3 regions of the Enterobacter cloacae complex sp. 385G4 genome follow, and region 1 is predicted to be linked to each of the others. Evidence: predicted binding sites of a transcription regulator. Region 1 holds the regulator's gene; each other region holds the start of a gene.
The links. The regulator LexA, encoded in region 1, represses DNA repair genes until DNA is damaged. The targets are predictions, from matches to a motif close to TNCTGTATGTACATACAGNA.
Positions count from the first base shown of each region.

Region 2: sbmC (DNA gyrase inhibitor SbmC) is a predicted target of LexA. The motif match lies at 2,251-2,270, and genes of this name have one in related genera.
Region 3: metR (HTH-type transcriptional regulator MetR) is a predicted target of LexA. The motif match lies at 7,667-7,686, and genes of this name have one in related genera.

Region 1 is NZ_JBXWDD010000009.1:57,344-68,181, forward strand. It holds gene alr (alanine racemase) at 1-739, opposite strand, end outside; gene dnaB (replicative DNA helicase) at 756-2,168, opposite strand; gene AC2FAJ_RS19390 (quinone oxidoreductase) at 2,229-3,212, shown strand; gene pspG (envelope stress response protein PspG) at 3,397-3,639, opposite strand; gene dusA (tRNA dihydrouridine(20/20a) synthase DusA) at 3,775-4,770, opposite strand; gene AC2FAJ_RS19405 (conjugal transfer protein TraF) at 4,853-6,112, opposite strand; gene AC2FAJ_RS19410 (cupin domain-containing protein) at 6,338-6,826, opposite strand; gene zur (zinc uptake transcriptional repressor Zur) at 6,942-7,454, shown strand; gene AC2FAJ_RS19420 (CsbD family protein) at 7,502-7,711, opposite strand; partial or broken gene AC2FAJ_RS19425 (hypothetical protein) at 7,761-7,835, opposite strand; gene dinF (MATE family efflux transporter DinF) at 7,832-9,169, opposite strand; gene lexA (transcriptional repressor LexA) at 9,233-9,841, opposite strand; gene AC2FAJ_RS19440 (diacylglycerol kinase) at 9,950-10,318, opposite strand; gene plsB (glycerol-3-phosphate 1-O-acyltransferase PlsB) at 10,473-10,838, shown strand, end outside.
Region 2 is NZ_JBXWDD010000001.1:1,293,998-1,304,835, reverse strand. It holds gene sbcB (exodeoxyribonuclease I) at 1-801, opposite strand, end outside; gene dacD (serine-type D-Ala-D-Ala carboxypeptidase DacD) at 1,000-2,166, shown strand; gene sbmC (DNA gyrase inhibitor SbmC) at 2,286-2,759, shown strand; gene AC2FAJ_RS06450 (FUSC family protein) at 2,852-3,910, shown strand; gene AC2FAJ_RS06445 (DUF496 family protein) at 4,070-4,405, shown strand; tRNA gene AC2FAJ_RS06440 (tRNA-Asn) at 4,569-4,644, opposite strand; gene emmdR (multidrug efflux MATE transporter EmmdR) at 4,806-6,260, shown strand; tRNA gene AC2FAJ_RS06430 (tRNA-Asn) at 6,364-6,439, shown strand; gene AC2FAJ_RS06425 (aminopeptidase P family protein) at 6,582-8,348, opposite strand; gene AC2FAJ_RS06420 (AMP nucleosidase) at 8,367-9,821, opposite strand; gene shiA (shikimate transporter) at 9,895-10,838, opposite strand, start outside.
Region 3 is NZ_JBXWDD010000013.1:19,014-29,851, reverse strand. It holds gene pldA (phospholipase A) at 1-663, shown strand, start outside; gene recQ (ATP-dependent DNA helicase RecQ) at 754-2,583, shown strand; gene rhtC (threonine export protein RhtC) at 2,645-3,265, shown strand; gene rhtB (homoserine/homoserine lactone efflux protein) at 3,262-3,882, opposite strand; gene pldB (lysophospholipase L2) at 3,994-4,986, shown strand; gene yigL (sugar/pyridoxal phosphate phosphatase YigL) at 5,012-5,812, shown strand; gene AC2FAJ_RS21390 (carboxylate/amino acid/amine transporter) at 5,895-6,794, shown strand; gene metR (HTH-type transcriptional regulator MetR) at 6,682-7,635, opposite strand; gene metE (5-methyltetrahydropteroyltriglutamate--homocysteine S-methyltransferase) at 7,751-10,012, shown strand; gene AC2FAJ_RS21375 (dienelactone hydrolase family protein) at 10,056-10,838, opposite strand, start outside.

The sequences.
Region 1 (10,838 bases):
GCTCCCGCACGGCAATCAGCTTTGATACCAGCGACATCACCGGCTTAAAGCCTAAGTCCGGCCCCCAGGGCTTATTCTCAAGCGGGGAAACGCCATACAGGATAATCCCCGGACGCGCCCAGTCGAAGTGGGACTGCGGCCACAGCAGAATGCCGCCGGATGCCGCAATGGAGCGCATTCCCGGCTTGCCTTCGCAGAAGGTGTTGAAGATATCAAGCTGCTGCTCGGTTGCGCCACATTCGGGCTCATCGGCACGGGCAAAGTGGCTGACGATATTGACCGGCTGACGCACATTTTTGCACTGGCACAAACGCTGATAAAACGCCTCCGCGTTTTCCGGACGCACGCCCAGCCTGTGCATGCCCGTATCGAGCTTCATCCAGACGGTGACCGGCTCGCTCAGTTCAGCCGTTTCCAGCGCGGCCAGTTGTTCTTCGTTGTGTACCGCCGTGTGCAGCTGCTGGTCTGCAATGGTCGGCAGATCCGAGGCTTCAAAAAAGCCTTCAAGGAGCAGAATCGGTTGCGTAATGCCGCCTGCGCGCAGGCGGAGAGCTTCTTCGAGACGGGCGACGCCAAAGGCGTCGGCATCGGGGAGCGTTCGCGCGGTCTCAAGAAGACCGTGTCCGTAAGCGTTCGCTTTCACGACTGCAACGAGCCTGCTGGCGGGTGCCAGTTCACGCAGACGTTGCAGGTTGTGTCGCAGAGCGCGGCGGTTAATCACAACAGTTGCCGCTTGCATTTGAATTCCTTAGAAATTACTCATCATCATATTGAGGACCGGCATAGTTGTCGAAACGCGACCACTGGCCGTTAAAGGTCAGACGTACCGTACCGATGGGGCCGTTACGTTGCTTACCAATAATAATTTCGGCGATCCCTTTCAGGTCGCTGTTCTCGTGATAGACCTCATCACGGTAGATGAACATGATTAAGTCGGCATCCTGCTCAATGGAGCCGGATTCACGCAGGTCGGAGTTGACCGGGCGTTTGTCTGCACGCTGTTCCAGGGAGCGGTTAAGCTGCGACAGCGCCACTACCGGCACGTGCAGCTCTTTAGCTAACGCCTTGAGCGAGCGGGAAATCTCTGCAATTTCCAGCGTACGGTTGTCTGAGAGCGACGGGACGCGCATCAGCTGAAGGTAGTCGATCATGATAAGGCCGATGCCGCCGTGTTCACGGGCGATGCGGCGCGCGCGGGAGCGCACTTCCGTCGGCGTCAGGCCGGAGGAGTCATCGATGTAGATGTTCCGTTTTTCCAGCAGAATACCCATGGTGCCGGAGATGCGTGCCCAGTCCTCGTCGTCGAGCTGGCCGGTACGGATGCGGGTCTGATCCACGCGCGACAGGGATGCCAGAGAACGCATCATAATCTGCTCCGAGGGCATCTCGAGACTGAAAATAAGCACCGGCTTATCCTGCAACATCGCCGCGTTTTCGACGAGGTTCATCGCAAATGTCGTTTTACCCATCGACGGACGCGCCGCGACGATAATTAAATCCGACGGCTGTAAACCGGCAGTTTTTTTGTTCAGATCGTCATAGCCTGTGTTCACCCCGGTCACACCGTCGTGCGGCTGCTGGAAAAGCTGCTCTATACGCGCAACGGTGGCGTCGAGCACGTCGGCGATGTTTTTGGGGCCTTCGTCTTTGTTGGCGCGGCTTTCGGCGATTTTGAAGACGCGGGACTCGGCAAGATCGAGTAGGTCTTCACTGGTTCGACCCTGCGGATCAAAACCGGCTTCGGCGATCTCATTCGCCACCGAGATCATCTCTCGGACAACGGCGCGTTCACGCACGATGTCAGCATAAGCGCTGATGTTCGCCGCACTTGGCGTGTTTTTTGACAGTTCTGCCAGATAGGCAAACCCGCCGACGCTGTCCAGCTGTCCCTGACGCTCCAGCGATTCCGCGAGTGTGATCAGGTCAATCGGGCTACCCGACTCCTGCAGGCGCGCCATTTCGGTAAAGATATGACGGTGCGGACGGGTGTAGAAATCCTCAGACACCACGCGCTCGGCGACGTCGTCCCAGCGTTCGTTATCCAGCATTAAACCGCCCAACACCGACTGTTCCGCTTCAATCGAGTGCGGCGGGACTTTTAACCCTGCGACCTGGAAATCACGCTCGCGAGGTTCAGTCTGTTTGTTGAAGGGTTTGTTTCCTGCCATAGTGAATGGAGTTACCGAGATAAAGAGTGGGTCGAAAGATTACCACATTCTGGAGGAAGCATGGCAACACGTATTGAATTTCACAAGCATGGTGGCCCTGACGTACTCAAGGCGGTGGAGTTCACCCCCACCGCGCCTGGTGAAAACGAAGTGCAGGTTGAAAACAAAGCCATCGGCATAAACTACATCGACACCTATATTCGCGGCGGGCTCTACCCGCCTCCGTCGATGCCGAGCGGACTGGGCACCGAGGCGGCCGGTGTCGTCGTCAAAGTGGGCAGCGCGGTTAAGCATATTAAAGAAGGCGACCGCGTGGTGTACGCGCAATCCGCGCTGGGCGCTTACAGCTCCGTCCACAACGTTCCGGCGGATAAAGCCGCCCTGCTGCCCAACGCCATCTCCTTTGAGCAGGCGGCGGCCTCCTTTCTGAAAGGGTTAACCGTTTACTACCTGCTGCGTAAAACCTATGAAATTAAACCCGATGAGCAGTTCCTGTTTCATGCCGCGGCGGGTGGCGTCGGGCTCATTGCCTGTCAGTGGGCAAAAGCGCTGGGCGCAAAACTGATCGGCACCGTGGGCAATGCCCAAAAAGCCCAGCGCGCGCTGCAGGCGGGTGCCTGGCAGGTGATTAACTACCGGGAAGAGAGCATTGTCGAACGGCTGAAGGAGATCACCAGCGGCAAAAAGGTGCGCGTCGTGTATGACTCGGTAGGGAAAGATACCTGGGAAGCGTCGCTGGACTGCCTGCAGCGTCGTGGGCTGATGGTGAGCTTCGGGAATGCGTCAGGTGCTGTCACCGGCGTGAATCTCGGCATCCTTAACCAGAAAGGCTCGCTGTACGTCACGCGCCCTTCCCTGCAGGGCTACATCACCAACCGGGAAGAACTTGAGGAAGCCAGCAACGAGCTGTTCTCGCTGATCGCCAGCGGCGTCATTAAGGTGGATGTGGCAGAAGCGCAGAAATACCCGCTAGCCGATGCGCAGCGTGCGCATGAGGTGCTGGAGAGCCGGGCAACGCAGGGGTCGAGTTTGTTGATTCCATGAGCCCCAAAAAGAAATTGGGCTTCCCGTGGGAAGCCCTTTCTTTTTTTAGTTCGGCTGTATGTAGGGTACAGCGCGATGAATTCTTTAACGGCAGTCATAGTGACAGATTCGATAAGTAAATCCTATTCTGTTCTAAGCCATGCTGCCGGAAAAGTTACAAGTATGTGACGAACCCCTCAATACCTTAGTAACGGAAGCGGTTATTGCGCTGATAAGTCGGCAGTTTTGGCGCTTTAATCGCCCGTATTACCCACACCACGGCGATAGCCAGCAGCAGCCACGGCAGCAGTTTGATCGTCAGGGCAAATAATCCGCCGATAAACATAATTACCGTGGCCACAACGAGCGCGGCCAGAATGCCGAGCAGCGACACGCCCGTGACCATCAGCATGACAAAAAAGCCAATCACAAAAAGTAGTTCAAGCATGGTGCTCTCCCACGAGTTCCCGAATGATGCTGCAATCATTACAAGAATCATGCCAAAGCTAACCTATTGTTCTTAAAGCAAAACGCCCCGCGAGGATCCGCAGGGCGTGGTGAATTTGACGATCTTTTAGCGAAATTATCGCTTATCCGCCACCAGCCGCAGCGCATGTTCCAGCACCTCAATATCGGCACCAGCTTTATGCGCGTTCTCACTGAGGTAGCGACGCCACTGGCGCGCGCCCGGAATACCCTGGAACAGGCCAAGCATATGGCGGGTGATGTGGCCAAGATAGGTGCCATTGCTCAACTCGCGCTCAATGTAAGGGTACATGGCACGCACGACGGCAACAGGATCGGTGTCTGCGCCTGCAACGCCAAAGATTTCGCGGTCGACGGTCGCCAGAATGCCCGGATTTTGATACGCCTCGCGCCCGACCATCACGCCATCCATATGCTCAAGGTGCGCTTTCGCCTCTTCCAGCGACGTAATACCGCCGTTGATTGACATCGTCAGGTGCGGGAAATCACGTTTCAGCTGGTACACGCGCGGGTAGTCCAGCGGCGGGATCTCACGGTTCTCTTTCGGGCTAAGGCCTGAAAGCCAGGCTTTGCGGGCGTGGATGATAAACATCTCACACTCGCCTTTCCCTGACACCGTATTGATGAAATCACACAGGAATTCGTAGCTGTCCTGGTCGTCGATGCCGATACGGGTTTTGACCGTCACCGGAATGGAGACCACATCGCGCATCGCTTTGATGCAGTCCGCCACCAGCTGTGCGTTGCCCATCAGACAGGCGCCGAACATGCCGTTTTGCACGCGGTCGGAAGGGCAGCCAACGTTCAGGTTGATCTCGTCGTAGCCGCGTTCTTCCGCCAGCTTTGCACACTGGGCCAGCGCGACCGGATCGCTGCCCCCCAACTGCAGCGCAACCGGATGCTCTTCTTCACTGTATGCCATGTAGTCGCCCTTACCGTGAATAATTGCGCCCGTGGTCACCATTTCGGTGTACAGCAGCGTATGGCGGGAGAGCTGGCGCAGGAAATAGCGGCAGTGTCTGTCCGTCCAGTCGAGCATCGGCGCAATAGAGAAACGGTGTGCAGGAAAAGCGGTCTGGTGTTCTGACGACATGGCGAAGTTTTAAGCATCTGGTGGAAAAGGGGCGCTACTATAGCACAAAGAAAAGCCGGAGGCGCAGCGCCTCCGGTGTACTTTAGAACGTCATGCTCAGCTGAGCCCCTGCGCCCCAGGTTTCGTCCTCGCCATACAGGCCCATCAGGTCAACATGAACGGTATTGAACGGCGCGAAACCGACACCGCCGGTAAAGACGTTGCTGTCGTTCCCTTTCATATCCGCACGATAACCGGCACGCACCGCCAGCCAGCTCAGCGGAGTCACTTCAGCACCGACCCCAACATACTGCGACGTATCTTCGCTCTTAAAGCCTTTGGTTTCGGTCAGATCGCCATCGGCGGTCAGGGTCACTAGATCGTTGTGCCAGGCAGCGCCCGCGGTCACCAGAGGACGGATCTGGTAGGTGTCTTTATAGCTCACCACTTCCCCCGTACGCCCGTTGCGGATGCGGATATCTTTGGTGTCGATATCGCGCGACATCAGGTTTTGCCCGCTCACGCCGACCGTCCAGTTTTCGCCAAAATCAGCGGCAATACCGGCATCGACGTTAAAGCCGGTATCGTCTGTACGGTAGCGGCTATCGTTCCACTTATTACTGTCGTAATCGTAGATCGAGGTGGTGTAGTTATAGATCCAGCTTTTTTGCAGTTTTGGCGTCACGCCCACGGAAACCGGAACGCCGCCAAGGTCAAACTGGCGGGCAACGGCAATACCGTAGTCGGAGATAATCGCCGCCCGACCGGACGCCGTTGAGTTGAGGTTTTTAGTGATCTGGTCCGTGCCGTTCAGCGCAGCGTCCAGGGCAACGCCGGCAGCCACCAGATTGCTTCTTTGAATACCGCGCAGATAATCAATATCCTGCTGGTCGATAGACGAACTTACCCGGCCATGGGCGTACCCTTTCGCCATAAAGGCCACGGAAAGCACATCGTTAGGGATACTCACGGCAAGGCCTGCTCCTGCCGTCGCGCGAGCGGTTTTGCCCTTGAGATAGTCCAGCTCATCGGCCAGATCTTTGGCCGCGCCCTGGAACTGGTTGATGGAGCCTAAAGGATTAGTAATAACCTCGATTGGCGTAAGGTTATCAACCACATCCTTATAGTGATTGATTTTGTCGTTGATGGTATCAATCTCATCCTGAAGATTGTCCTCATCCGTTACCTGCACCCCAACGGACGGCAAAATAACCGTCACGTCATCGTCCGGTTTTGCCTTTGCCAGCAGCGCGGGGTTAATTAACGCCCCGCTACCATAATTGCCCGAAGCAACGCCGGTGCCCCCCATCGCGTCGCTACGTGATTCTGTCCAGGTATTGGCTGCTCCCGCCTGATTTGCCATAAACAAGGAGACAGCGATGCTAACCACCGAAAATTTAAAATGTTTTTTCACAGTATGCCCGTCTTATAGTCTGTTATGAAATAACCCCTGTCTGTTATCCCCCAAACAGGCGCGAACTATTGCTGTGAATAAAGATAAAAAGACCCGCTAATTCATTCCCTAAGTAAAACTTCCTTACGGCCTGTTGTAATTTGTGACGGCCCTCAATATTTATAGAAGAGGAAATTATTTTTTCCCAGGTTTTCCATCGTGCGGCCCAAAAAACTGTGGCGGATGGTCTACCCAGCGATCTTCCCGCGTGGCGGCATAAACTGGATTGAGCGGATAGTAGATGCGGTTGTGCTTCTTGTTGGCCTCCCCCACCACCAGTAGCCGAACCTCTTCCTCTGTGTTGTTGATAAAGGTGTGGCACACCCCCGTTCCGGCGGGAAAGCCCACGCTGTCTCCGGGTTCGAGTTTCCACAAATAACCATTAATCCAGGCTTCAGGATAGCCCTCAAGCACGTAGATAAACTCTTCTTCGTCACTTTCCGCATGGGGATAGGACGTCCGACGCCCCGGCGGTAAACGTTCATGATGAATGCCTATACGCCTGAGGCCCAGGCTGCGCGCCAGCGGCGATCCAATGGAAAAAAGCTCGTTACTGTCGGGGTAGGTGGCGTCATCTGGCCCTTCTACGTCGCGCCAGTGCTTGATACAGTCTGGTTTTTTCATGGTTACATTCCCGGTTTGCGATGCGTCAGGTATAGCACAGCCTGGCGGATATCGGTGTTTTTGCCAGAACATGATAAAGTGAGGGTTTTATTTCCCAGAACATCCGAGGTGCTAAATGGATAAGTCCACAAAAGAGCTGTTAGCGCAGGCCGAAAAGCTGTGCGCGCAACGCAATGTGCGCCTGACCCCGCAGCGCCTTGAAGTCTTGCGCCTGATGAGCCTGCAACAGGGGGCGATCAGCGCCTACGATCTGCTCGACCTGCTTCGCGAAAGCGAGCCGCAGGCTAAACCGCCCACGGTGTATCGCGCGCTGGATTTCCTGCTGGAACAAGGGTTTGTGCATAAAGTCGAATCCACAAACAGCTATGTCCTGTGCCATCTTTTCGATCAGCCAACGCATACATCGGCCATGTTTATCTGCGATCGTTGCGGCGTAGTGAAAGAAGAGGGAGCGGAAGGCGTAGAGGACATTATGCACACGCTGGCGGCAAAAATGGGTTTTGCCCTGCGTCATAACGTGATTGAAGCGCACGGGCTGTGTTCTGCATGCGTTGAGGTGGAAGCCTGTCGGCATCAGGATGCGTGTCAGCACGACCACACTATTCTGGTGAAGAAAAAGCCGCGTTAAGGACAAAAAAAAGGCGGCTTAGAGCCGCCTGTGTGGGTCATTCAGCGCTACCAGCGGTAGTCGTTACGGGTTTCCCAGTCTTTGACTTCGTTTTCCGCCTGATCTTTCGCGTAGCCGTAACGTTCCTGAATTTTACCGACAAGCTGATCGCGCTTGCCTTCAATGACGGTCATATCGTCATCAGTCAGCTTACCCCACTGTTCTTTCGCTTTACCTTTGAACTGCTTCCAGTTGCCGCCGATTTCGTCTTTATTCATCATCGTGTCCTCTTAGTTAAGCGTCGGGTCGTAACGTCCGTTACGTTCTTTTCTGCTGGACGTGATAATAATTGTAGTTGAGGATTCGGCAGTTGATTTCATATTCGGAATCTTTAACCGTCACGATATATCGTGACGGGAAGGAAGCCAGGTATTATTTTGCCAGTGGCGATGCCAGATAAAGGCAAGCGAGAGGCCGCGCAGGGAGAGAAAGACCGCAAGCGCCAGCCACAAACCGTGATTACCCAGCCACGGAAGCGTCAGCAGCGTCAAACCAAACCCCGCCGCCGCAACCGCCATACTGTTGCGCATTTCCGCTCCGCGCGTCGCACCGATAAACATGCCGTCCAGCAGATAACACCACACTCCCCCCACCGGCAAGATCACCTGCCAGACGATGTAGTGGTCCGCCAGTTCGCGTAAAGCCGGGATCGAAGTGAGTAATGCAATAATGTGACGGCCAAAACAGGCATAAATCAGTGCAAACGTCAGCGCGACCAGTCCCGCTTGTCGACAGGCTGCCCGCCAGACATCCCTAAGCTGGCCACTTTCCCGCGCGCCGTACGCCTGCCCGGAATGCGCCTCAACGGCGTAGGCGAAGCCGTCCAGCGCGTAGGCGGTAAACGTCAGCAATGTCATCAGGACCGCATTCACCGCGACGATCTCAGGCCCAAGACGGGCACCAAAAACCGTCAATGCGCCAAAACAGAGTTGTAGCAGAAGCGAGCGCAGCATGATGTCACGGTTGAGCGCCAGCAGTTTACGGATATTGCCGCGCCATGCGGTTTTCAGCATTACGAGGGATATCCCGCGCAGGGCCAGCACGCGCCAGACCATCCACAGCCCAATGAGTAAGGTTCCGTATTCGGCAATCGCCGTCGCCAGTGCCGCCCCGCGCACGTCCATATGCAGGCCCATCACCAGCCAGAGATCGAGCACAATGTTGAGAAGGTTTCCCACGACCAGCAAAATCACTGGCGCACGGGCGTATTGCACACCCAGTAACCACCCCAGCAGAACCAGGTTTGCCAGCGAAGCGGGCGCGCTGAGCCAGCGGATTTCCAGGAAGCGACGCGCCTGCTCCAGTACCGCCTCGCTGCCACCAACGACATGGAGCGCAAGGTCTATCAGGGGCGTGCGCAGTAAAACAATGAGCGCCCCCGCGCCAAGCGCCAGGATCAGCGGCTGCACCAGCGCACGCGCCAGACGTAACGGATCTTTCGCACCATACGCCTGTGCCGTGAGCCCGGTAGTACTCATACGCAAAAAGAGCAGCAGCATAAACAGGAAGCTGGTTGCCGTCGCGCCAATCGCCACGCCGCCAAGATAAACAGGGGAATCGAGATGACCAATAACGGCCGTATCGACCAGACCCAGCAAGGGCACGGTGATATTGGAGAAAATCATCGGCAGGGCAAGACGCCACAATGCCTTATCAGATGCCGTCAGCAGTGACATGAGAGATACCGGGAAGGGTAAATGAAGCAGGCTACAGCGGAAGCGTAGCCTGTCAGGAAGAGATTACAGCCATTCGCCGTTACGAATCACGCCAACAGCCAGACCTTCAATAGAGAAGCTCTGTTCGCGGAGGTCGACCACAATCGGGGTGAACTCGTTGTTTTCGGGCAACAGCTGAACGGTGTTACCCTGTTTTTTCAGGCGCTTAACGGTCACTTCGTCATCAATGCGCGCAACCACCACCTGGCCGTTTCGCACATCCTGCGTTTTGTGAACGGCCAGAAGGTCGCCATCAAGAATGCCGATGTCTTTCATCGACATCCCGCTAACGCGCAGCAGAAAATCAGCGCTCGGCTTGAACATACCAGGATCGACCTGGTAGTGACCTTCAATATGCTGTTGTGCCAGCAGCGGTTCACCTGCGGCAACGCGGCCTATCAGCGGAATGCCCGTCTCTTCTTCCACCAGCAGGCGGATACCACGCGACGCGCCTGACACAATCTCAATCACACCCTTACGCGCCAGCGCTTTCAGGTGTTCCTCGGCAGCATTCGGAGAACGGAAACCCAGACGCTGCGCGATTTCCGCACGCGTGGGTGGCATACCCGTCTGGCCGATATGATCCCGAATGAGATCAAACACCTCTTGCTGCCTGGTCGTTAATGCTTTCATTCCGCCCCCTGGGTGTATATACAGTTATGCTGTGAGTATATACAGTCAAAGGCGATTTTGGAACCAAAAACTGCACAAAAAACCAGGGACTTAATTATTCCTCGAGCATCATCGGAAATGTGACCAAAGCAGCGTGACCCAGGTAATGGCTGCGGTGATAATCGCCAGCAGGACAGCGGCGGAGCCCATATCTTTCGCGCGGCCAGAGAGCTCGTGAAAATCAGAGCCGATTCGATCGACCACGGCCTCAATAGCGCTATTGAGAATTTCCACTATCATCACCAGAAGTACGGAACCGATGAGAAGCACGCGGGTAATGGCATCTACATCAAGGAAACAGGCGATGATAACCGCGACGATAGCGGCGACACCTTCCTGGCGAAAAGCAGCTTCATTGACCCACGCGGCACGGAAACCTTTCCATGAATAGCCGGCGGCTTTGATGATACGCGTCAACCCAGTGGTATTATTGGCCATTAAAAGAACCTTTTTTAAAAAAGAGCGTCAGTAACAGGAGCTGCAGCGCGTTTCGCTGCCGCCTGAAGTATGACGGGTAACAACAGAAATTTTGCGCGCTTTCTGTTATCCTTGCGCCGCAATTGCATTATTAACCAGAGGCTTTACATCGTTTATGTCCGGCTGGCCACGAATTTACTACAAATTACTTAATTTACCATTAAGCATACTGGTAAAAAGCAAGTCTATCCCAGCAGAACCCGCGCTGGAACTGGGGCTCGATACGTCGCGCCCTATTATGTACGTTTTGCCTTATAACTCTAAGGCAGACCTGCTAACGCTCCGTGCCCAGTGTCTGGCGCATGATTTACCCGATCCGCTTGAACCACTGGAAGTTGACGGCACTTTGCTGCCGCGCTACGTGTTCATTCACGGCGGGCCGCGCGTGTTTACCTATTACACACCGAAAGAAGAGTCCATCAAGCTGTTCCACGACTATCTCGACCTGCACCGCAGCAATCCTGACCTGGATGTGCAGATG
Region 2 (10,838 bases), on a different contig from region 1:
CAGGTCCACCATGATAACCGCATTACGGTTATCCGGGTGCCACGCCAGCGGCGCAACCCAGCTGGTATTGCCGCGCCAGGCGCCAAACATGCCGGAGATATGCACCAGGGGCTTCATCTGCGGTACGTCGATAAGGGTCATGAGCTTCTGCTTGCTTCGGTGGCTCAGCAGATATTCAAACAGCCGGGGCTGTGCGGTTTTCACCAGCTTCGCCATGGCAATGGTGGCATAAACGTCTGCCATCGCATCGTGGGCATTGCTGTGCTCGATGCCGTTGGCGCGCGTCAGGTGTTCCAGCCGGAAGCTGGTCAGCCCTTCCTCATTTTCCGGCCAGTTAATGCCTTCAGGGCGCAGGGCATAACAGGCGCGCATGATGTCGAGCAGATCCCAGCGTGAATTGCGGTTCTGCCAGCTCCAGGCGTACGGATCGTAGAAGTTGCGATAGAAGATATTGCGCGTCACTTCATCATCGAAGCGGATGTTGTTGTAACCGACCACGCAGGTATTAGGCACGGTAAACAGATCGTGGATGCGGCGGGCGAACTCTGCCTCGTTAACGCCTTTTTCCCGCGCTTCCTGCGGGGTGATCCCGGTGACCATCACCGCGCCGGGCTGCGGCAGGTAATCATCCGCTGGCTTGCAGTAAAAGACCTCAGGCTCGCCGATGATGTTGAATTCGTCATCGGTACGGATGGCGGCAAACTGCGCCGGTCGGTCCAGCGCCGGATGCGTGCCAAAGGTTTCGTAGTCGTGGAATAAAAAAGTCGGGCGAGCGGCAGAGTCAGACACCAGTAATACCATCCTGTTAAAAAATGACGTCACTATGGTAAACGATCGTGCGGGTCAGACCGAATAAAAAGCGCCGCCGCGGCGCAAATTTGCGAGACCGCTTCCGCGTAAAACCTGCGTTCTGTCACATTTTTTTGCAATTAAGCCAGGTAACGACATCAGAACTCCCGTAAAAAGGTCATCGATTTTTAATGACCTGAGGATATACCGTTGAAACGCCGTCTGTTTATTGCTGTTTCTTTACTCGCTTCGAGTGTCTCATCTGCTTTTGCGGCCGAACCACTGGATTTTTCGCCGCAGCCTCCGGCCATCCAGGCTGGCTCCTGGGTGCTGATGGATTACACGACTGGTCAAATTTTAACGGCGGGCAACGAACATCAGCAACGTAACCCGGCGAGCCTCACCAAGCTGATGACGGGTTATGTGGTGGATCGGGCCATTGATAGCCACCGCATTACCCCGGATGACATCGTCACCGTAGGGCGTGACGCATGGGCAAAGGGCAACCCGGTTTTTGACGGTTCGTCGCTGATGTTCCTGAAAGAGGGCGATCGCGTCACCGTGCGTGACTTAAGCCGCGGTCTGATTGTCGATTCCGGCAACGATGCCTGCGTGGCGCTGGCCGATCACGTGGCTGGCGGGCAGCCGCAGTTTGTGAAGATGATGAACGACTACGTGCAGAAGCTGAACATGCGTGATACGCACTTTGAAACCGTCCACGGTCTGGACGCGCCGGGCCAGCACAGCTCGGCCTATGACCTGGCCGTGCTCTCCCGGGCCATCATTCACGGTGAGCCAGAGTTTTATCATATGTACAGCGAAAAGAGTCTCACCTGGAACGGCATCACCCAGCAAAACCGTAACGGCCTGCTGTGGGATAAAACCATGAACGTGGACGGCCTGAAAACGGGGCATACCTCAGGAGCAGGCTTTAACCTTATTGCCTCCGCGGTGGACGGTCAGCGTCGTTTGATTGCGGTGGTGATGGGAGCGGACAGCCCGAAAGGGCGCGAGGACCAGGCGCGTAAGCTACTGCACTGGGGACAACAGAACTTCGATACGGTGCAGATCCTGCATAACGGTAAAAAAGTGGGAACAGAGCGTATCTGGTACGGCGATAAAGAACAGGTGAAACTGGGCACCGACCAGGACTTCTGGCTGGCCCTGCCGAAAGCGGAAGTACCGAACATCAAAGCCAAATACGTGCTGGATAAAAAAGAGCTGGAAGCACCGATTGCCGCGCATCAGCGGGTCGGGGAGATCCAGCTCTATGACCGCGACAAAGTCGTGGCGCACTGGCCTCTGGTCACTCTGGAAGCCGTTGATAAGGGAGGCGTATTCTCACGCCTGAGCGATTATCTTCACCACACGCTTTAACCGCTGATGGGCAGACTGGCAGGGTTGCGAGTCTGCTCACATAATAAACACTCCTCGTTTGCCGATAATAGAAATCCTGCTTTATAGTGTATAAATATACAGTGCTAATCGGAGGCAGCATGGACTACAGCATCAAGCAGCAACAGAAACGTAAGATTGCGGGTTTTCATCTTGTTGGGCCGTGGGAAAAAACGGTCAAGCAGGGCTTTGAACAGCTGGTCATGTGGGTAGACGGGCGTCACATTGAGCCGCTGGAGTGGGTGGCGGTCTATTACGATAACCCCGATGAGGTTCCGGCAGAAAAACTGCGCTGCGATACGGCCGTTACCGTACCGGATGATTTCGTCATCCCGGAAAACAGCGAAGGGGTGATGATGACCGAAATCGCGGCCGGTGATTATGCCGTGGCGACGGCGCGCGTGGAAAACTACGACTTTGCAACCCCGTGGTATCAGTTCTTTAATTCCCTGCTGCAGGATAATAAATATCAGATGGTGCTTAAGCCCTGCTTTGAGCGCTATCTCAATGATGGCAACGCGGACGGCTACTGGGATATTGAAATGTTTATCGCGGTAGAGCACAAAACGGTTTAAGCCTGCTCAATGAAGGGTTTTTCAGCCGGGAGCGATCCGCCCGGCTGAAAACACAGTACAATTGTGATTTGCCGTGTTGCTGGAGAGCGGGTGTGCGTCCCGACAAATCATTAACCCCTTTTGAAATTCGCTTATATAAACATTACCGCGTGGTGCACGGGTGTCGCATCGCGCTGGCGTTCGTGTTGACCTTTGTACTGGTCAGGTTGCTGGATATACCGGAAGGAACGTGGCCGCTGATCACGCTGGTGGTGGTGATGGGGCCAATCTCATTTTGGGGAAACGTTGTCCCGCGCGCCTTCGAGCGAATAGGTGGTACCGTGCTTGGCTCTGCCCTGGGGCTGATTGCCCTGAAGCTTGAGCTCATCTCATTTCCAGTGATGCTGGCATGGTGCGGTGCCGCCATGTTCCTGTGCGGCTGGCTGGCGCTGGGCAAACGGCCTTATCAGGCGCTGCTGATTGGTATCACTCTCGCGGTCGTGGTCGGCGCGCCAGCAGGGGATATGACCACGGCGATGTGGCGAAGCGGGGACGTTATTCTGGGCTCGCTGCTCGCCATGCTGTTTACCGGCATCTGGCCGCAGCGGGCTTTTCTGCACTGGCGTATCCAGATGGCTAACTACGTCACGGCGTTTAACCGCGTCTACCAGGCGGGGTTTTCACCGAATCTGGTTGAGCGTCCCCGGCTGGAAAAGCATCTGCAAACCATCCTCAACGACGTGGTCAAAATGCGCGGCCTGATAGTACCAGCCAGTAAAGAGACCCATATTCAGAAAGCGATTTTCGAAGCTATCCAGACGGTCAGCCGCAATCTGGTGTGTATGCTTGAACTGCAAATCAACGCGCACTGGGCCACGCGTCCCAGCCATCTGTTGATGCTTAACGCCCAGACCCTCAAAGAGACGCAGATGATGACGCATCAGACCCTGCTGACCATCGCCCATGCGCTCTATGAAGGCAACCCGCAGCCCGTGCTGGCGAACAGCGAGCGGCTCAATGAAATCGTGGCGGAACTGAAGCAGTTAATCAACGAGCGGCAGGGCGATAACGTGGCGGAAACGCCCATTCACGGCTATGTCTGGCTGAGCCTGGAGCTGGCGCGACAGCTTGAGCTGCTATCGCACCTGATTTGTCGGGCGCTGCGCAAATAAAACGCGGATGTGACGCCTGCTGCTTCGATTCAGCAGCAATTGGGGTTATGATAGCTTTAAACGATATAGCCATTGTCATTCGCAGCCGCTGTCAGTAAGGTTATTGTTACAGCGGTTGCTTTAACGAATCCGAATCTCACATTATCAGGGGTGTAAAAAATGGAAACTATCAAGCCTTCGTTCCAGGATGTTCTGGAATTCGTCCGCCTGTTCCGCCGCAAAAACAAACTGCAGCGTGAAATCCAGGACGTTGAGAAGAAGATCCGTGACAACCAGAAACGTGTTCTGCTGCTCGACAACCTGAGCGACTACATCAAGCCGGGCATGAGCGTTGAAGCTATTCAGGGCATCATCGCCAGCATGAAGAGCGACTATGAAGACCGCGTTGATGATTACATCATCAAAAATGCCGAGCTGTCCAAAGAGCGTCGCGACATCTCCAAAAAGCTGAAAGTGATGGGCGAAATCAAAAACGCCGAAGCTAAAAGCGAATAATCGCAGCGAATTGTGAAAAAGGCTCTCTGGTGTCAGGGAGCTTTTTTATTTGACAATCAACGGTCCGCTGATTTGTAGGTCGGGTCATGCGCGGCCACCAGCCGACAATTCTACCCGACGCAGAAAAGCAAAAAGCCTGCTTCAAAAGCAGGCTTTTCAAATTTGGCTCCTCTGACTGGACTCGAACCAGTGACATACGGATTAACAGTCCGCCGTTCTACCGACTGAACTACAGAGGAATCGTTGTGGAGGCTTATCTTAGCGGCGAAAAAACTTTTGTCAAACCTGATCTTAGGTAAAATCGATTGATTGCCGATTCTGTCGTCAGTTTGTTGTAAATACACACATCTTTTTCAGGAAAATACTTTGCAGGATTAGCATTTCTCCCCCATCATTTGAAATGGAGTTTCAACTATTCTCGCTAAGGTCCATTTTGAACGTCACTGCCCCTCTGCGCCAGGCGATCGTGCGCACGCCATGGTACGCAAAACGTAAAAGCTATCGTGTTCTGTTCTGGCGTGAAATCACCCCTCTTGCCGTGCCTATTTTTCTGGAAAATACCTGCGTTCTGCTGATGGGAGTGCTGAGCACCTTCCTGGTAAGCTGGCTGGGGAAAGAGGCGATGGCGGGGGTCGGGCTGGCAGACAGCTTTAACATGGTGGTGATGTCATTCTTTGCCGCCATCGATCTCGGGACGACGGTTGTGGTGGCCTTTAGTCTCGGCAAGCTGGATCCCAAACGCGCGCGCGAGGCTGCACGTCAGTCGCTGATGATCATGACCCTCTTTTCGATTGTTCTGGCGGCGGTGATCCACTATTTCGGTAAAGATATTATCGATTTTGTCGCCGGGGAAGCCACGAACGAGGTCAAAGACCTGGCGCTGACCTATCTCGAAATGACCGTCTTAAGCTATCCGGCGGCGGCCATCGCGTTGATTGGCAGCGGCGCGCTGCGCGGGGCAGGTAACACCAAAATCCCGCTGCTGATCAACGGTGGGATGAATATCCTGAATATCATCATCAGCAGCGTGCTGATCTACGGCGCGTTCTCGTGGGATGGTCTGGGGTTCGTCGGGGCCGGGCTGGGATTAACCATTTCACGCTATATCGGTGCGGCGGCCATCATCGGGGTGCTGATGACGGGGATTACCCCCTCGCTGCGTCTTACGCTTAAGAGCTACTTCCGGCCCTTTAATTTCGCCATTATCTGGGAAGTGATGGGGATTGGTATTCCCGCGAGCATTGAATCCGTGTTGTTCAACGGTGGGAAGCTGCTCACGCAGATGTTTGTCGCCGGAATGGGCACCGACGTTATCGCCGGTAACTTTATCGCCTTCTCCATCGCCTCGCTGATTAACCTGCCGGGTAACGCCCTTGGGTCGGCATCAACCATCATCACGGGGAAACGGCTCGGGAAAGGGCAGATAGGCCAGGCGGAGCGGCAGCTGCGCCATGTGTTCTGGCTGTCGACGATTGGGCTGACGCTGATCGCCTGGGGCACAGCGCCGTTTGCCGGGCTGATGGCCGCGTTCTATACCCACGAAGATGACGTGAAAGAGGTGGTGAAGATCCTTATCTGGCTCAACGCCGCCTTTATGCCCATCTGGGCGGCATCCTGGGTGTTGCCTGCCGGGCTGAAAGGGGCGCGCGATGCCCGTTTTGCCATGTGGGTGTCCATGCTTGGCATGTGGGGGTGTCGCGTTGTGGCGGGCTATACGCTGGGTGTGGTGCTGGGCTGGGGCGTGGTGGGCGTCTGGCTGGGGATGTTCCTTGACTGGGCCGTACGCGGGGCGCTGTTCTACTGGCGCATGGTCAGTGGGCGCTGGCTGTGGAAATATCCGCGACAAAATGCCTGACAAATGCGCGAAATGGAGAATAATTCGGCAAACGATCGGAAATATGCATTCTGCCTTTGACATCATCGGGGAGCATCGATAATATGCGCCCCGTTCACACGATTCCTCTGTAGTTCAGTCGGTAGAACGGCGGACTGTTAATCCGTATGTCACTGGTTCGAGTCCAGTCAGAGGAGCCAAATTTGAAAAGCCTGCTTTTGAAGCAGGCTTTTTGCTTTTCTGCGTCAGGTAAATGCAAAACGGCAACTAGGTTGCCGTTTTTAGTGTTTTCACCCTCTCCCGTGGGAGAGGGATGGGGTGAGGGCATCATACCGCACGAAATTACACACGAACCGGCGCCGTTGCCTCCTTGAGCCACGAACGCGCCTCGCTATTCACCAGCGGTGACAGCGCCTCCCGTACCTGCTGGTGATACTCATCCAGCCACTGCTTTTCCTGCTCGCTCAACAGCTGCAATTCCACTTGGCTTAGATCGATCGGGATCAGCGTCAGAGAAGCAAATTTGCAAAACCCCGGACGGCTCTCCACTATCTCCACCTGGTTTTCAATACGGATACCGTGGCTATCGCCCAGATAGTATCCCGGCTCAATGGTCATGATGTTCCCTGCCACCAGCGGCCACGGGTTGACCTTTTTGGCGATGCGATGCGGGTTTTCGTGGATCAGAAGCTGGTGGCCCACGCCGTGCCCGGTACCGTGATCGTAATCCAGCCCCATCTCCCACAGCGGACGACGCGCGAAAGCATCCAGCTGGTGCCCCTGCGTACCGGAAGGGAACTGCAGGGTAATCAGCGACAGGAAGCCTCTCAGCACGGCGGTGTAGTGCAGACGCTGCTGCGAGGGGACATTACCCCACGCCAGCGTGCGCGTGGCATCGGTGGTGCCGTTAGCGTACTGACCGCCCGAATCGTTCAGGTAAAAATGGTTATGGCCGATGGGCTTGTTGCTGGCCTCGCTTGAATGATAGTGGCACATCGCCGCATTGCTCGAAGAGGCGGAAATGGTCGCGAAACTCTGCTCGATAAAACCGGGCTGCTGTTTGCGAAATGCCAGCTGCTGCGCCTGCACTTCCAGCTCCGTTAGCGGTTGTCCCGCCGCCGCACGCAGCGGCACTTCGCGGCTCAGCCAGGCCAGGAAGTTGACCCACGCGGCGCCGTCCTGGAGATGGCACTCGCGATACCCTGCCAGCTCGACCGGGTTTTTGGTAGCCTTAATGAGGGTAATGGGATCGGTTCGCCAGACAATTTCACCGCGCGGTTCAATGGCAAAGCGCAGGGCCACCGGCGCGGAGTCGGCATCAACCATCACCCGCTTCCCTTCAGCAAGTTGCTGACAGCGTTCAATAAAGGTGTCTTGCGACGCAATCGTGAAGGCGTTCAGAACTGCATCAGGGAGTTCTGCGAGCTTATTATCGTTAACAAACCACTCAACGCGGCCGTCGCGACCGAGCAGGGCAAATGAGAGCGGTACCGGACTGGTGGGGATATCTGAGCCGCGCACGTTGAGCAGCCACGCAATGTTATCCGGCAGCGTAACGGCCAGGTAGTCAGCGTTGTTCGCGGCCAGCACGGCGGCAATGCGCTGACGTTTGTCTTCGCTGCTTTCACCGCTTATCGCAACCGGCATCTCACGGATAAGCCCCGCCGGTGCGGCAGGGCGATCGGTCCATAAGGCGTCAAACGGTGACGCGTTCAGCGGCACGAGCGTGCACGGTGTGGCAGACAGCTGCGTAAACTCGGTATTCGTCATCAGCATTGGGTCAAAACCGATGCGCGTGCCCGCCTCGACGTTGGTCGTCAGCCAGTCTGCCAGCGGCTCGTTGTGCAGATGGTGGATCTCAACCTCATCCATATTCACCTGAACGCGGGCCTGCACCTGATAGCGCCCGTCGACGAACAGCAGCGCTTTATCCCTCAGTACCAGCGCGACGCCAGCAGAGCCGTTAAAGCCTGTCAGCCAGGCCAGCCTTTCGTCGTTCGACGCGCAATTCTCGCTTTGCCAGGCATCGGTGCGCGGAACGATCATCCCGTCGAGGCTGTTTTCCTGAAGCCACTGACGCAGGGCAGAGAGCGGAGTAGGGGTGTGCATGGTTTTTCCTTATTGTTATTAGCGGAACGGCGGCTCGTTGAAGGTGCGCAGCTTGCGTGAATGCAGTCGGTCGCCTTCCGCCCGCAGCAGGTCGATGGCGCGAATGCCGATCTGCAAATGTTCGGAAATCGCCCCTTCATAGAAACGGTTGGCCTGACCCGGCAGCTTAATTTCGCCGTGCAGCGGCTTATCGGACACGCACAGCAGCGTGCCGTAAGGAACGCGGAAGCGATACCCCTGGGCGGCGATGGTGGCGCTCTCCATATCAATCGCCACCGCTCGGCTCAGGTTGAAGCGCAGCGCGGAGGCGGAGTAACGCAGCTCCCAATTGCGGTCATCCGTCGTCACTACCGTACCGGTACGCAGGCGCTGTTTGACCTCTTCACCCGGCATGCCGCTGACCTCTTTGGTGGCGTCGTAGAGCGCGCGCTGTACTTCGGCGATGCTCGGGATTGGGATATCCGGCGGCAGTACCGCATCCAGCACGTGGTCGTCGCGCAGATAAGCGTGGGCCAGCACGTAATCGCCAATCAGCTGGCTTTCGCGCAGGCCGCCGCAGTGGCCAATCATCAGCCACACGTCGGGGCGCAGCACCGCCAGATGGTCACAGATGGTTTTGGCGTTCGACGGGCCGACGCCGATGTTGATCAGGGTGATCCCCTGACCGTCGGCGGTGATCAGGTGCCAGGCGGGCATCTGGTGTTTTTTCCACGCCAGGTCGGAAATGGCCTGCTCGGGGGCTTCGGTCTCGGCGGTGATCCAGATCCCGCCCGCGCAGGAGAGGGCGATATATGGACTGTCCGGATCAAGGATCTGGCTACAGCCCCAGCGAACGAACTCGTCCACGTAGCGGGTGTAGTTGGTAAACAGCACAAACGGCTGGAAATGCTCGGCGGGCGTGCCGGTGTAGTGGCGCAGGCGCGCCAGGGAGAAATCCACCCGACGGGCGTCAAAATGCGACAGGGGGGAAAACTCTGCCGGGTGATAAATCCCGTCAGCCGTCTCATCGCCAATCTGTGACAGCTCGGTCGTTGGGAAGTGGCGGGTCAGTCCCGCGCTCATGGAGCGGTCAAGAGTTAGCGCCGAACCGTCAATCACGTACGGGTACGGGATCTCGTGCTGTGAAGGCTCCACGGCAATGTGCGCGCCGTAATCCTGATACAACAGCGTTAGCTGCTCTTCCAGATAGGGGCGGAACAGTGCAGGGCGGGTGACGGTGGTGCTGTAGCAGCCGGAGTGGGTAAAACGGGCGTAGGCGCGGGTTTTCGGCGTCGTGCTTGCGCTGCCGTCCCAGGTCACAGAGAGCGATGGATAAACAAAAAGGCCTTCGTTTCTGGCCTTTTGATCGGGAAGTTTCCCCGTTTCGATATATTCGCTGATGGCGCTGCGCAGCGCGTTGACGGACTGTTCATACAGCGCGTCGAGTTTTTCCAGCGCCTGAGCCGGGGTCAGGCTGGAGCCCTTATTATTCATCTCTGTCTCCTTGTTCCACAGGTGTGCGACTCTACCCGATAGTATGTCACACGCCTGTTAAACAAAAGGGAGATCAGGCGTGGCTCGTCCCTTTCATCAGAAGCGCCGTCGCTGCCGACAGCAGGCAGCCGGCCAGCAGATAAATCGCCACGCTGTGCCAGTTACCGCCGGAGAAGGTCACCAGCGCGGCGGCGATAAACGGCGTAAACCCGCCGCCGACCACGCTTGCCACCTGGTAGCCCACGCCCGCGCCGCTGTAGCGGTAGCTGGCACCGAACAGTTCGGTAAACATCGGCTGCTGCACGCAGACCACCATATCGTGGGCGATGTTCGCGAGCATAATGGCGAAGAAGACAATCCAGAACACAGACTGAGCCTCCAGCGCCATAAAGAACGGCCAGGCGCTGAGGGTGCCAATCAGCGCCCCGGTGATATAGACGCGGCGGCGACCAAACCGGTCCGCCAGCCAGGCGAAGCAGGGGATGGTCAGACAGCTGATTCCGCCGACCAGCAGGCCAATATTCAGGAACAGTTCGCGCGGCAGGCCGAGATTCTGCGTCGAGTAGTTCAGCGCAAAGGCGGTGACGATATACATCGTCAGCAGCTCGCACAGGCGCAGGGCGATGATTTTCAGAAAAGCGCCAGGGTGCCGAATCAGGGCTTCCATCACCGGCAGCCGCTTTTTGACGGACGGCTCCTCACGCTGTTGCTGTTCGAACTCTGCCGACTCATCCATCCCGTTGCGGATCCACAGCGCGGCAATCACCAGCACGATGCTGAAGATAAACGGGATGCGCCAGCCCCAGCTCAGAAACTGCTCGTCGGTGGTGAGCTGGCTGATTAACGATACCAGCCCGGTGGAAAGCAACAGCCCGACGCCGTAGCCGACCTGCACGCCGCTGCTGTAAAACGCTTTCTTGTTTTTTGGCGCGCTCTCAACGGATAACAGCGCCGCGCCGCCCCATTCGCCGCCCACGGCGAAGCCCTGAATGGCGCGTAATGTCACCAGCAACACCG
Region 3 (10,838 bases), on a different contig from region 1:
AAAGAAGCGATAAGCTCCTATAACTGGTCTGATAATGCGCGTAAGGATGAGGTGAAGTTCCAGCTTAGCCTCGCGTTCCCGTTCTGGCGCGGTATTCTGGGGCCAAACTCGGTGCTCGGCGCGTCTTATACGCAGAAATCCTGGTGGCAGCTCTCCAACAGCGGCGAATCTTCACCGTTCCGTGAAACCAACTATGAGCCGCAGCTTTTCCTCGGCTTCGCAACGGACTATGAATTTGCTGGCTGGACGCTGCGCGACGTCGAAGTGGGCTTTAACCATGATTCTAACGGACGTTCCGATCCAACCTCCCGTAGCTGGAACCGCGCCTATACGCGCCTGATGGCGCAGAACGGTAACTGGATGGTGGAAGTGAAGCCGTGGTATGTGCTCGGCAGCACCGATGACAACCCGGATATCACCAAATATATGGGCTACTACCAGCTCAAGGTCGGCTACCAGCTTGGTGATGCCGTGCTGAGCGCGAAAGGCCAGTACAACTGGAACACCGGCTACGGCGGTGCGGAGCTCGGTCTGAGCTACCCGGTGACGAAGCACGTGCGTCTCTATACCCAGGTGTATAGCGGCTACGGCGAGTCGCTGATCGACTACAACTTCAATCAGACTCGCGTTGGCGTGGGCGTAATGCTGAACGATATTCTCTAAGCTGCTCGAATGTTTTTGCGTTAAACGTTGAAGTTTCTCTCTCAGGCGCTGAAAATAGCGCCTGTTTTATTTTTCGCAAATGGGGTTAACGTGGCGCAGGCGGAAGTATTGAATCAGGAGTCGCTGGCTAAACAGGTTTTGCATGAAACCTTTGGCTACCAGCAGTTCCGCCCCGGCCAGGAAACCATCATTGAAACGGTTCTGGAAGGCCGCGATTGCCTGGTGGTGATGCCGACCGGCGGCGGTAAATCCCTCTGTTATCAGGTGCCCGCGCTGGTGCTTAACGGCCTGACGGTCGTGGTATCGCCTCTCATTTCCCTGATGAAAGACCAGGTCGACCAGCTGCTCGCCAACGGCGTGGCGGCGGCCTGCCTGAACTCGACCCAAACCCGCGAGCAGCAGCAAGAGGTGATGGCCGGGTGCCGCACCGGGCAGATCCGCCTGCTGTATATCGCGCCGGAACGCCTGATGCTGGATAACTTCCTCGACCATCTCGCGCACTGGAATCCGGTTCTGCTTGCGGTGGATGAAGCGCACTGTATCTCCCAGTGGGGACACGATTTCCGTCCGGAATATGCTGCCCTCGGCCAGCTGCGTCAGCGCTTCCCTGAACTGCCGTTTATGGCGCTTACCGCCACGGCGGACGACACCACGCGTCTGGACATTGTTCGCCTGCTGGGGCTGAACGACCCGTATATTCAGGTCAGCAGCTTCGACCGCCCGAACATCCGCTACATGCTGATGGAAAAATTCAAGCCGCTGGACCAGCTCCTGCGCTACGTTCAGGAGCAGCGCGGCAAGTCCGGCATCATCTACTGCAACAGCCGTGCGAAGGTGGAAGACACCGCCGCGCGTCTGCAAAATCGCGGCTTTAGCGCCGCGGCCTATCACGCCGGGCTGGAGAACCACATCCGCGCCGACGTGCAGGAGAAATTCCAGCGCGACGACCTGCAAATCGTCGTCGCGACGGTGGCGTTCGGGATGGGCATCAACAAGCCGAACGTGCGCTTTGTGGTGCATTTCGACATTCCGCGCAATATCGAATCCTACTATCAGGAGACCGGCCGCGCCGGCCGTGACGGCCTGCCTGCGGAAGCGATGCTGTTTTACGATCCGGCCGATATGGCGTGGCTGCGCCGCTGTCTGGAAGAGAAGCCGCAGGGACAACTCCAGGACATTGAGCGCCACAAGCTCAACGCGATGGGTGCCTTCGCTGAAGCGCAAACCTGCCGCCGTCTGGTGCTGCTCAACTACTTTGGTGAAGGGCGACAGGAGCCGTGCGGCAACTGCGATATCTGCCTCGATCCGCCAAAGCAGTACGATGGTCTGATGGACGCGCGCAAAGCGCTCTCGACCATTTACCGCGTGAATCAACGCTTCGGGATGGGCTACGTGGTGGAAGTGCTGCGCGGTGCCAATAACCAGCGTATCCGCGACTTGGGGCACGACAAGCTGCCGGTTTACGGCATCGGTAAAGACCAGAGCCACGAGCACTGGGTCAGCATTATTCGTCAGCTGATCCACCTCGGCTTTGCCACACAGAACATTGCCCAGCACTCCGCGCTACAGCTGACCGAAGCAGCGCGTCCGGTGCTGCGCGGTGACGTTGAGCTCAAGCTCGCCGTGCCGCGCGTGGTCGCCCTCAAGCCGCGCGTGATGCAGAAATCCTACGGCGGTAACTATGACCGCAAGCTGTTTGCCAAGCTCCGCAAGCTGCGTAAAGCTATCGCTGACGAAGAGAACATCCCGCCATACGTGGTGTTCAACGACGCGACGCTGATAGAGATGGCCGAGCAGATGCCGCTCAGCGCCAGCGAAATGCTCAGCGTTAACGGCGTGGGGACGCGCAAGCTGGAGCGCTTCGGTAAAGAGTTTATGGCGCTTATCCGCTCTCACGCCGATGGTGATGATGAGGAGTAGTCAGCCGGGCGAAAAAGTGCCAGGATGATGACTCACTGAATTATTTCCCCGCGAGCTAATTATGTTAATGCTATTTCTCACCGTGGCGTTAGTGCACATCGTTGCGCTGATGAGCCCTGGCCCAGACTTTTTCTTCGTGTCGCAAACTGCCGTCAGCCGCTCCCGCAAAGAGGCGATGATGGGCGTGCTCGGTATTACCATGGGCGTTATGGTCTGGGCGGCGGTCGCGCTGCTCGGTCTGAACCTGATCCTGGCGAAGATGGCCTGGCTGCATAACATCATTATGGTTGGCGGCGGGCTGTACCTGTGCTGGATGGGCTACCAGATGCTGCGCGGGGCGCTGAAGAAAGAAGAGAAAAAACCGGAAGAGCCAAAGGTAGAGCTGGCAACGGGCGGCCGCAGCTTTGTAAAAGGGCTCCTGACTAACCTGGCAAACCCGAAAGCGATTATCTATTTCGGATCCGTGTTCTCGCTGTTTGTGGGTGACAGCGTCGGCGCAGGCGCGCGCTGGGGGATCTTCCTGCTGATCGTTGTTGAGACGTTCGCCTGGTTCACTATTGTTGCCAGCCTGTTCGCCTTACCGGCGATGCGCCGCGGCTATCAGCGCATCGCGAAGTGGATCGACGGCTTCGCCGGCGCGCTGTTCGCCGGCTTCGGCATTCATCTCATCATCTCTCGCTAAGCATGACGCGCTGACGCAAGCAGCGCGCCAACCAGCATAAACAGCGAACCAAAGACTTTATTCAGGGCCTTCATCTGCTTAGGCCCTTTGATCCACGCCGCTATCCGCTGCGCCAGCGTCGCGTAACCAATCATCACGATGATATCGACAATAATGGTGGTCGCGCCCAGCACCACGTACTGCATGACCTGAGGCTGATGTGGCACGATAAACTGTGGGAAAAGGGCGGCGAGGAACACAATGCTTTTCGGGTTCGTCAGGTTCACGAACACCGCGCGCTTAAACAGATGGCCGCGCGTTTGCGTCCTGGAGAGCGTATTCAGGTCAATCGAGCCTGCCGCGCGCCACTGCTGGATACCGAGCCAAATCAGATACGCCGCACCGGCCCATTTCAGTACCTCAAAGGCCAGCACCGAACGAGAGAACAGCGTCCCCAGACCAATCCCCACCAGCACAATATGAATGCCGAGCCCGGTCTGTAAACCGGCAATGGACGCCGCCGCACCGCGATAGCCGTGGTTGATGGAGGTGGTCATAGTGTTAATGGCGCCAGAGCCGGGTGAAAGGCTAAGGATGATTGATGTCAGCAGGTAGGCGAACCACCACTCGAAGGTCATTTGAAGCTCCCGAACCGTCTATTTTTATGCCACAATACGCTATTGTTGAGTCATTTTGTGACCAGTGACGAAAAAAAACGATATTCCCTGGATTACGTGAGTGGAAACCCAATGTTTCAGCAGAAAAAGGACTGGGAAACACGAGAAAACGCGTTTGCTGCTTTCTCAATGGGGCCGCTGACCGATTTCTGGCGGCAGCGTGAGGAAGACGAGTTTACGGGCGTCGGTGGCATCCCGGTGCGCTTCGTTCGCTTCCGCAATGAAAAAAATGACCGGGTGATCGTGGTCTGCCCCGGGCGTATCGAAAGCTACGTTAAATATGCCGAACTGGCCTACGACCTGGTCAACATGGGGTTTGACGTGCTGATCATCGACCACCGTGGACAGGGGCTGTCCGGGCGCATGCTGCCGGATACGCACCGCGGACATGTGGATCACTTCAGCGATTATGTCGACGATTTTGCCGCGTTCTGGCAGCAGGAAGTTCAGCCCGGCCCCTGGCGCAAGCGGTACATCCTTGCGCACTCCATGGGCGGCGCCATTTCGACGCTGTTTTTGCAGCGGTATGAGCACCAGTGCGACGCCATTGCGCTCACCGCGCCGATGTACGGTATTGTCATTCGTTTTCCCGACTGGATGGTGCGCCATCTTCTCGACTGGGCTGAGGGCCATCAGCGCATTCGTGAAGGCTATGCCATCGGAACCGGACGCTGGCGCGCATTGCCGTTCGCCATCAACGTCTTAACCCACAGTCGGCAGCGCTATCGCCGCAACCTGCGCTTTTATGCCGATGAACCGCGCTTGCGCGTCGGCGGCCCGACCTGGCACTGGGTGCGTGAGGGTATTCTGGCCGGTGAGCAGGTGCTGGCAGGCGTAGGCGATGATGACACGCCGACGCTTCTGATTCAGGCGGAGGAAGAGCGTGTGGTGGATAACCGCATGCATGACCGCTATTGTGAACTGCGCGCTGCCGCCGGTCACCCTTGTGAAGGGGGTAAACCGCTGGTCATCAACGGCGCGTACCATGAGATCCTTTTTGAAAAGGACGCTATGCGCTCAGTCGCGCTTAACGCCATCGTCGAGTTTTTCGACCGGCATAACTGATTTTCTATTGAGGTTAAATTTTCCTATGTACCAGGTTGTTGCATCTGATTTAGATGGCACGCTGCTTTCCCCCGACCACACCCTGTCGCCTTATGCGAAAGAGACCTTAAAGCTTCTGACCGCCCGTGGCGTGAACTTTGTGTTCGCTACCGGCCGCCACCACGTGGACGTGGGGCAGATCCGCGATAATCTGGAGATCAAGTCGTACATGATCACCTCCAACGGTGCGCGCGTGCATGATACCGACGGCAACCTGATCTTCACCCATAACCTGGATCGCGATATTGCTGCCGATCTCTTCGGCGTGGTGCATAACAATCCGGCTATCGTCACCAACGTATACCGTGACGACGAATGGTTCATGAACCGCCACCGCCCGGATGAAATGCGTTTCTTCAAGGAAGCGGTATTCAACTACTCCCTGTATGAGCCGTGCCTGCTGGATCCAGAGGGGATCAGCAAGGTGTTCTTCACCTGCGACAGCCACGAAGAGCTGCTGCCGCTTGAGCAGGCGATCAACGCCCGCTGGGGCGATCGCGTCAACGTGAGCTTCTCTACCCTGACCTGTCTGGAAGTGATGGCGGGCGGCGTTTCCAAAGGTCACGCGCTCGAAGCGGTTGCGAAACGTCTGGGCTTCGCGCTTAAAGACTGTATCGCCTTTGGCGACGGCATGAACGACGCCGAGATGCTCTCTATGGCGGGCAAAGGCTGCATCATGGAAAACGCGCACCAGCGCCTGAAGGATCTGCATCCGGAGCTGGAGGTCATCGGCACCAACGCAGACAACGCGGTACCGAAATACCTGCGCAAACTGTTCCTTGAATAATCTTCATTCGGTTGTTTATTGTTCAGTTGTCAACTAAAGAGTTCGCTACAATGCCTGTCCTTCTTTCTGAGAGACAAGCATTGTGGCGCTACTCATTATCACCACTATCCTGTGGGCCTTCTCCTTTAGCCTGATTGGCGAATACCTTGCCGGTTCGGTCGACAGCTACTTCTCGGTGCTAATGCGCGTGGGGCTGGCGGCGCTGGTGTTTCTGCCGTTCCTGCGCACGCGCGGGCAATCGCTGAAAACCATTCTGCTGTACATGCTGGTGGGGGCGATGCAGCTTGGCATCATGTATCTGTTCAGCTTCCGGGCTTACGTCTACCTGTCCGTCTCCGAATTCCTGCTCTTTACCGTGCTGACGCCGCTCTATATCACCCTGATCTACGACCTGCTCAGCAGGCGCCGTCTGCGCTGGGGATATCTGCTAAGCGCCGCGCTGGCGGTTATTGGCGCGGCGATCATTCGCTACGACAAAGTTAGCGATCACTTCTGGACAGGGCTGATGTTCGTCCAGCTTGCCAACATCAGCTTTGCCATTGGTATGGTGGGCTACAAGCGCCTGATGGAAACCCGCCCGATGCCGCAGCACAACGCGTTTGCGTGGTTCTATATGGGTGCGGCGATCGTCGCGGTGGCGGCGTGGTTTATGCTCGGCAACCCGCAAAAGCTGCCGACCACCACCGTGCAGTGGAGCGTTCTGGTCTGGCTGGGCGTGGTGGCGTCGGGGCTGGGGTACTTTATGTGGAACTACGGCGCTACGCAGGTAGACGCCGGTACGCTGGGGATCATGAACAACGTGCACGTCCCGGCGGGGCTGCTGGTGAACCTTGCCATCTGGCAGGAACAGCCGCACTGGCCGAGCTTCCTTATTGGGGGGGCGGTGATCCTGGCTTCACTGTGGGTCCATCGCCGCTGGGTCGCTCCGCGCTCCGCACAAACGGAAGATGGTCGCACGCGTGGTTCCGCGCTGAGCGAATAAACGCCTCCGTAACCGGCTGACGCTGCTCGCCATCGCGCACGGCGGCGTACAACCGGCTCCACAGTCCTTCCCCCAGGGTTTTGGTGACCACCAGACCCTGGCGTTCAAAGCTCTCAACCACCCAGTGCGGCAGCGCCGCGATACCCATGCTGGCCGCCACCATCTGGATCAGCAGCAGGGTGTTATCCACGCTTTTCAGTTGAGGGCTGATGCCTGCCGGCTGCAGAAAATGACGCCAGATATCCAGGCGGCTGCGCTGAACCGGGTAAATCAGCAGCGTTTCTGTCGCCAGATCTTCCGGCGTAATGCGCGTTTTGGCCGCCAGCGGATGGTCCGGCGCCAGCACCAGACGCACCTCAAAATCAAACATCGGCGAATAGTGCAGGCCGCTGCGCGGCAGGATGTCGGACGTCATCACCAGATCCAGCTCGCCCTGCTGGAGCGAGGGCTGCGGGTCGAACGTCACGCCGGATTTAAAGTCCATCTCCACCTGCGGCCACTTCTGGCGAAAGTTCTCAAGCGCGGGGGTCAGCCACTGAATACAGCTGTGGCACTCAATGGCGATCCGCAGTTTGGTCTGCTGCGGCTCGTTACACGCCTGCAGCGCGCTGGCGATCTGCGGCAGTACCTGATTCGCCAGTTGAAGAAGAATTTCACCCTGCGGCGTAAAGCGCAAAGGCTGGCTCTTACGCACAAAAAGACGAAATCCGAGGCGTTGTTCCAGATCGCTGAACTGGTGAGAAAGGGCGGACTGGGTCTGGTGCAGCGTGGCCGCCGCCGCCGCGAGCGAACCGCAGTTCCGCAACGCTTGTAGCGTTTTCAGGTGTTTAATCTCGATCATGAAAGTCCTTCACTCCGCCATGAACATTTTGCGCTTGAGGAATATACAGTACCTGCCAATTATAGATGTGTAAACATCTGGACGTCTAAATAACAAATTTCACAAGGGGCATACCATGACAATCCGCACTCACACTCTCGGTTTTCCTCGCGTTGGCCTGCGTCGCGAGCTGAAAAAAGCGCAAGAAAGCTACTGGGCGGGCAACGCCACCCGTGAAGAACTCCTGGCGGTGGGGCGGGAGCTGCGCGCCCGTCACTGGGATCAGCAAAAACAGGCGGGTATTGACCTGCTGCCTGTGGGCGATTTCGCCTGGTACGACCATGTTCTGACGACCAGCCTGCTGCTGGGCAACGTGCCGGCTCGTCATCAGAACAAAGATGGATCGGTGGATATCGACACCCTGTTCCGCATCGGCCGTGGCCGCGCGCCAACGGGTGAGCCAGCGGCAGCGGCGGAAATGACCAAGTGGTTTAACACCAACTATCACTATATGGTGCCGGAGTTCGTCAAAGGTCAGCAGTTTACGCTGGCCTGGACGCAGCTTCTGGACGAAGTGGATGAAGCACTGGCGCTGGGCCACCAGGTGAAGCCCGTATTGCTGGGGCCGGTAACCTACCTGTGGCTGGGTAAAGTGAAGGGCGAACAATTTGACCGCCTCAGCCTGCTGAACGATATTCTGCCGGTCTATAAGCAGGTGCTGATTGAGCTGGGCAAGCGCGGCATTCAGTGGGTGCAAATCGACGAACCCGCGCTGGTGCTGGAGCTGCCGCAGGAGTGGCTCGATGCCTTCAAACCGGCGTATGACGCGCTCACCGGCCAGGTGAAGCTGCTGCTGACCACCTATTTCGAGGGCGTGACGCCGAACCTCGACACTATCACCGCGCTGCCGGTTCAGGGCCTGCACGTTGACCTGGTTCACGGTAAGGACGATGTCGCAGAGCTGCACAAGCGCCTGCCTGAGGAGTGGTTGCTCTCCGCCGGTCTGGTCAACGGCCGTAACGTCTGGCGCGCCGATCTGACCGAGAAATACGCCCAAATTAAAGACATCGTCGGCAAACGCGAGCTGTGGGTGGCATCATCATGCTCGCTGCTGCACAGTCCGATCGATCTGAGCGTGGAGACCCGTCTCGACCCTGAAGTGAAAAGCTGGTTTGCCTTCGCCCTGCAAAAATGTGAAGAGCTGGCACTGCTGCGCGACGCGCTCAACAGCGGCGACACGGCGGCGATTACCGACTGGAGCGCACCGATTCAGGCGCGTCGTCACTCGGCTCGCGTGCACAACCCGGCGGTAGAAAAACGTCTGGCGGCCATCACCGCCGGGGACAGCCAGCGTCAGAGCCCGTACGAGGTACGTGCCGAAGCCCAGCGCGCCCGCTTCAACCTGCCCGCATGGCCGACCACGACCATCGGTTCATTCCCGCAAACTACCGAGATCCGCGGCCTGCGTCTGGACTTCAAAAAGGGCAATTTGGATGCGAATCACTACCGCACCGGCATTGCGGAACACATCAAGCAGGCGATTATCGAGCAGGAACGCCTCGGGCTGGACGTGCTGGTGCACGGTGAAGCCGAGCGTAACGACATGGTGGAATATTTCGGTGAGCACCTGGACGGCTTCGTCTTTACCCAGAACGGCTGGGTACAGAGCTACGGCTCCCGCTGCGTGAAGCCGCCGGTGGTCATTGGCGACGTCAGCCGCCCGGAACCGATCACGGTGGAGTGGGCGAAGTACGCCCAGTCCCTGACCGACAAGCCGGTAAAAGGCATGCTGACCGGCCCGGTGACCATCCTCTGCTGGTCGTTCCCGCGCGAAGACGTGACCCGTGAAACCATCGCCAAACAGATCGCCCTGGCGCTGCGTGATGAAGTGGCGGATCTGGAGGCGGCGGGGATTGGCATCATCCAGATTGACGAACCGGCGCTGCGCGAAGGTTTGCCGCTGCGCCGCAGCGACTGGGATGCTTACCTGCAGTGGGGCGTGGAAGCGTTCCGCATCAACGCCGCAGTGGCGAAGGACGACACCCAGATCCACACCCATATGTGTTACTGCGAATTTAACGACATCATGGATTCGATTGCCGCGCTGGATGCAGACGTGATCACCATCGAGACCTCGCGTTCAGACATGGAACTGCTGGAGTCGTTTGAAGAGTTCGACTACCCGAACGAAATTGGGCCGGGCGTGTACGACATTCACTCCCCGAACGTGCCGAGCGTGGAGTGGATTGAGGCGCTGCTTAAAAAAGCCGCTCAGCGCATCCCGGCGGAACGCCTGTGGGTAAACCCGGACTGCGGCCTGAAAACCCGCGGCTGGCCGGAGACGCGTGCGGCGCTCGCCAACATGGTGAAGGCGGCGCAGAATTTGCGTCAGGCTTGATGACGCGCAGGCCCGGTAAGGCGCAGTCGCCACCGGGCTTTTTTTATGCTTTCTTCCCACCGTACTGGCTAAACCATGCCAGCATTCTCTGCCAGCCATCTTTCGCGGATTCCGCGTGATAGCTCGGACGATAATCGGCATTAAACGCGTGTCCGGCATCGGGATACACCACGATTTCGGCCTTCGCGTTCGCCGCCCGCAGCGCGTGGCGCATCGTCTCGACGGTATCAAGCGGAATGCCGGTATCCTGGCCACCATATAGCCCTAACACCGGGGCATTGAGATCGGTAGCGATATCAACCGGATGCTTCGGTGAGTTCAGCGTCTTTTCGCCCACCAGTTTGCCGTACCAGGCAACGGCGGCTTTAAGCTGCGGGTTATGCGCGGCATACAGCCAACTGATGCGTCCGCCCCAGCAGAAACCGGTGACCAGCAGACGATGGGGATCGCCCCCGTTGCGCGCCGCCCAACTGGCGACGTGGTCGAGATCGGCCAGCACCTGCGCATCCGGGACTTTGCTGACCAGGTTGCTGAGCAAGGTGGGAATATCGCTGTAATCGTTCGGATCGCCCTGACGGAAGTAGAGCTCTGGCGCAACGGCCAGATAGCCTTCCAGCGCCAGCCGGCGGCAGAGGTCGCGAATGTGTTCGTGAACGCCGAAAATTTCCTGGACCACGATCACAATGGGCAGCGGACCTTCTGCCGATTTTGGTCGGGCGTGGTAAGCAGGCATATTCTCTCCCTGCGAGGGAATAGAGGTCTCGCCCGCCGTAATGGCCTCTTCTGAGGTTGAGACGACGGTTGAAGCATGCGGAGCCGCAGCAGG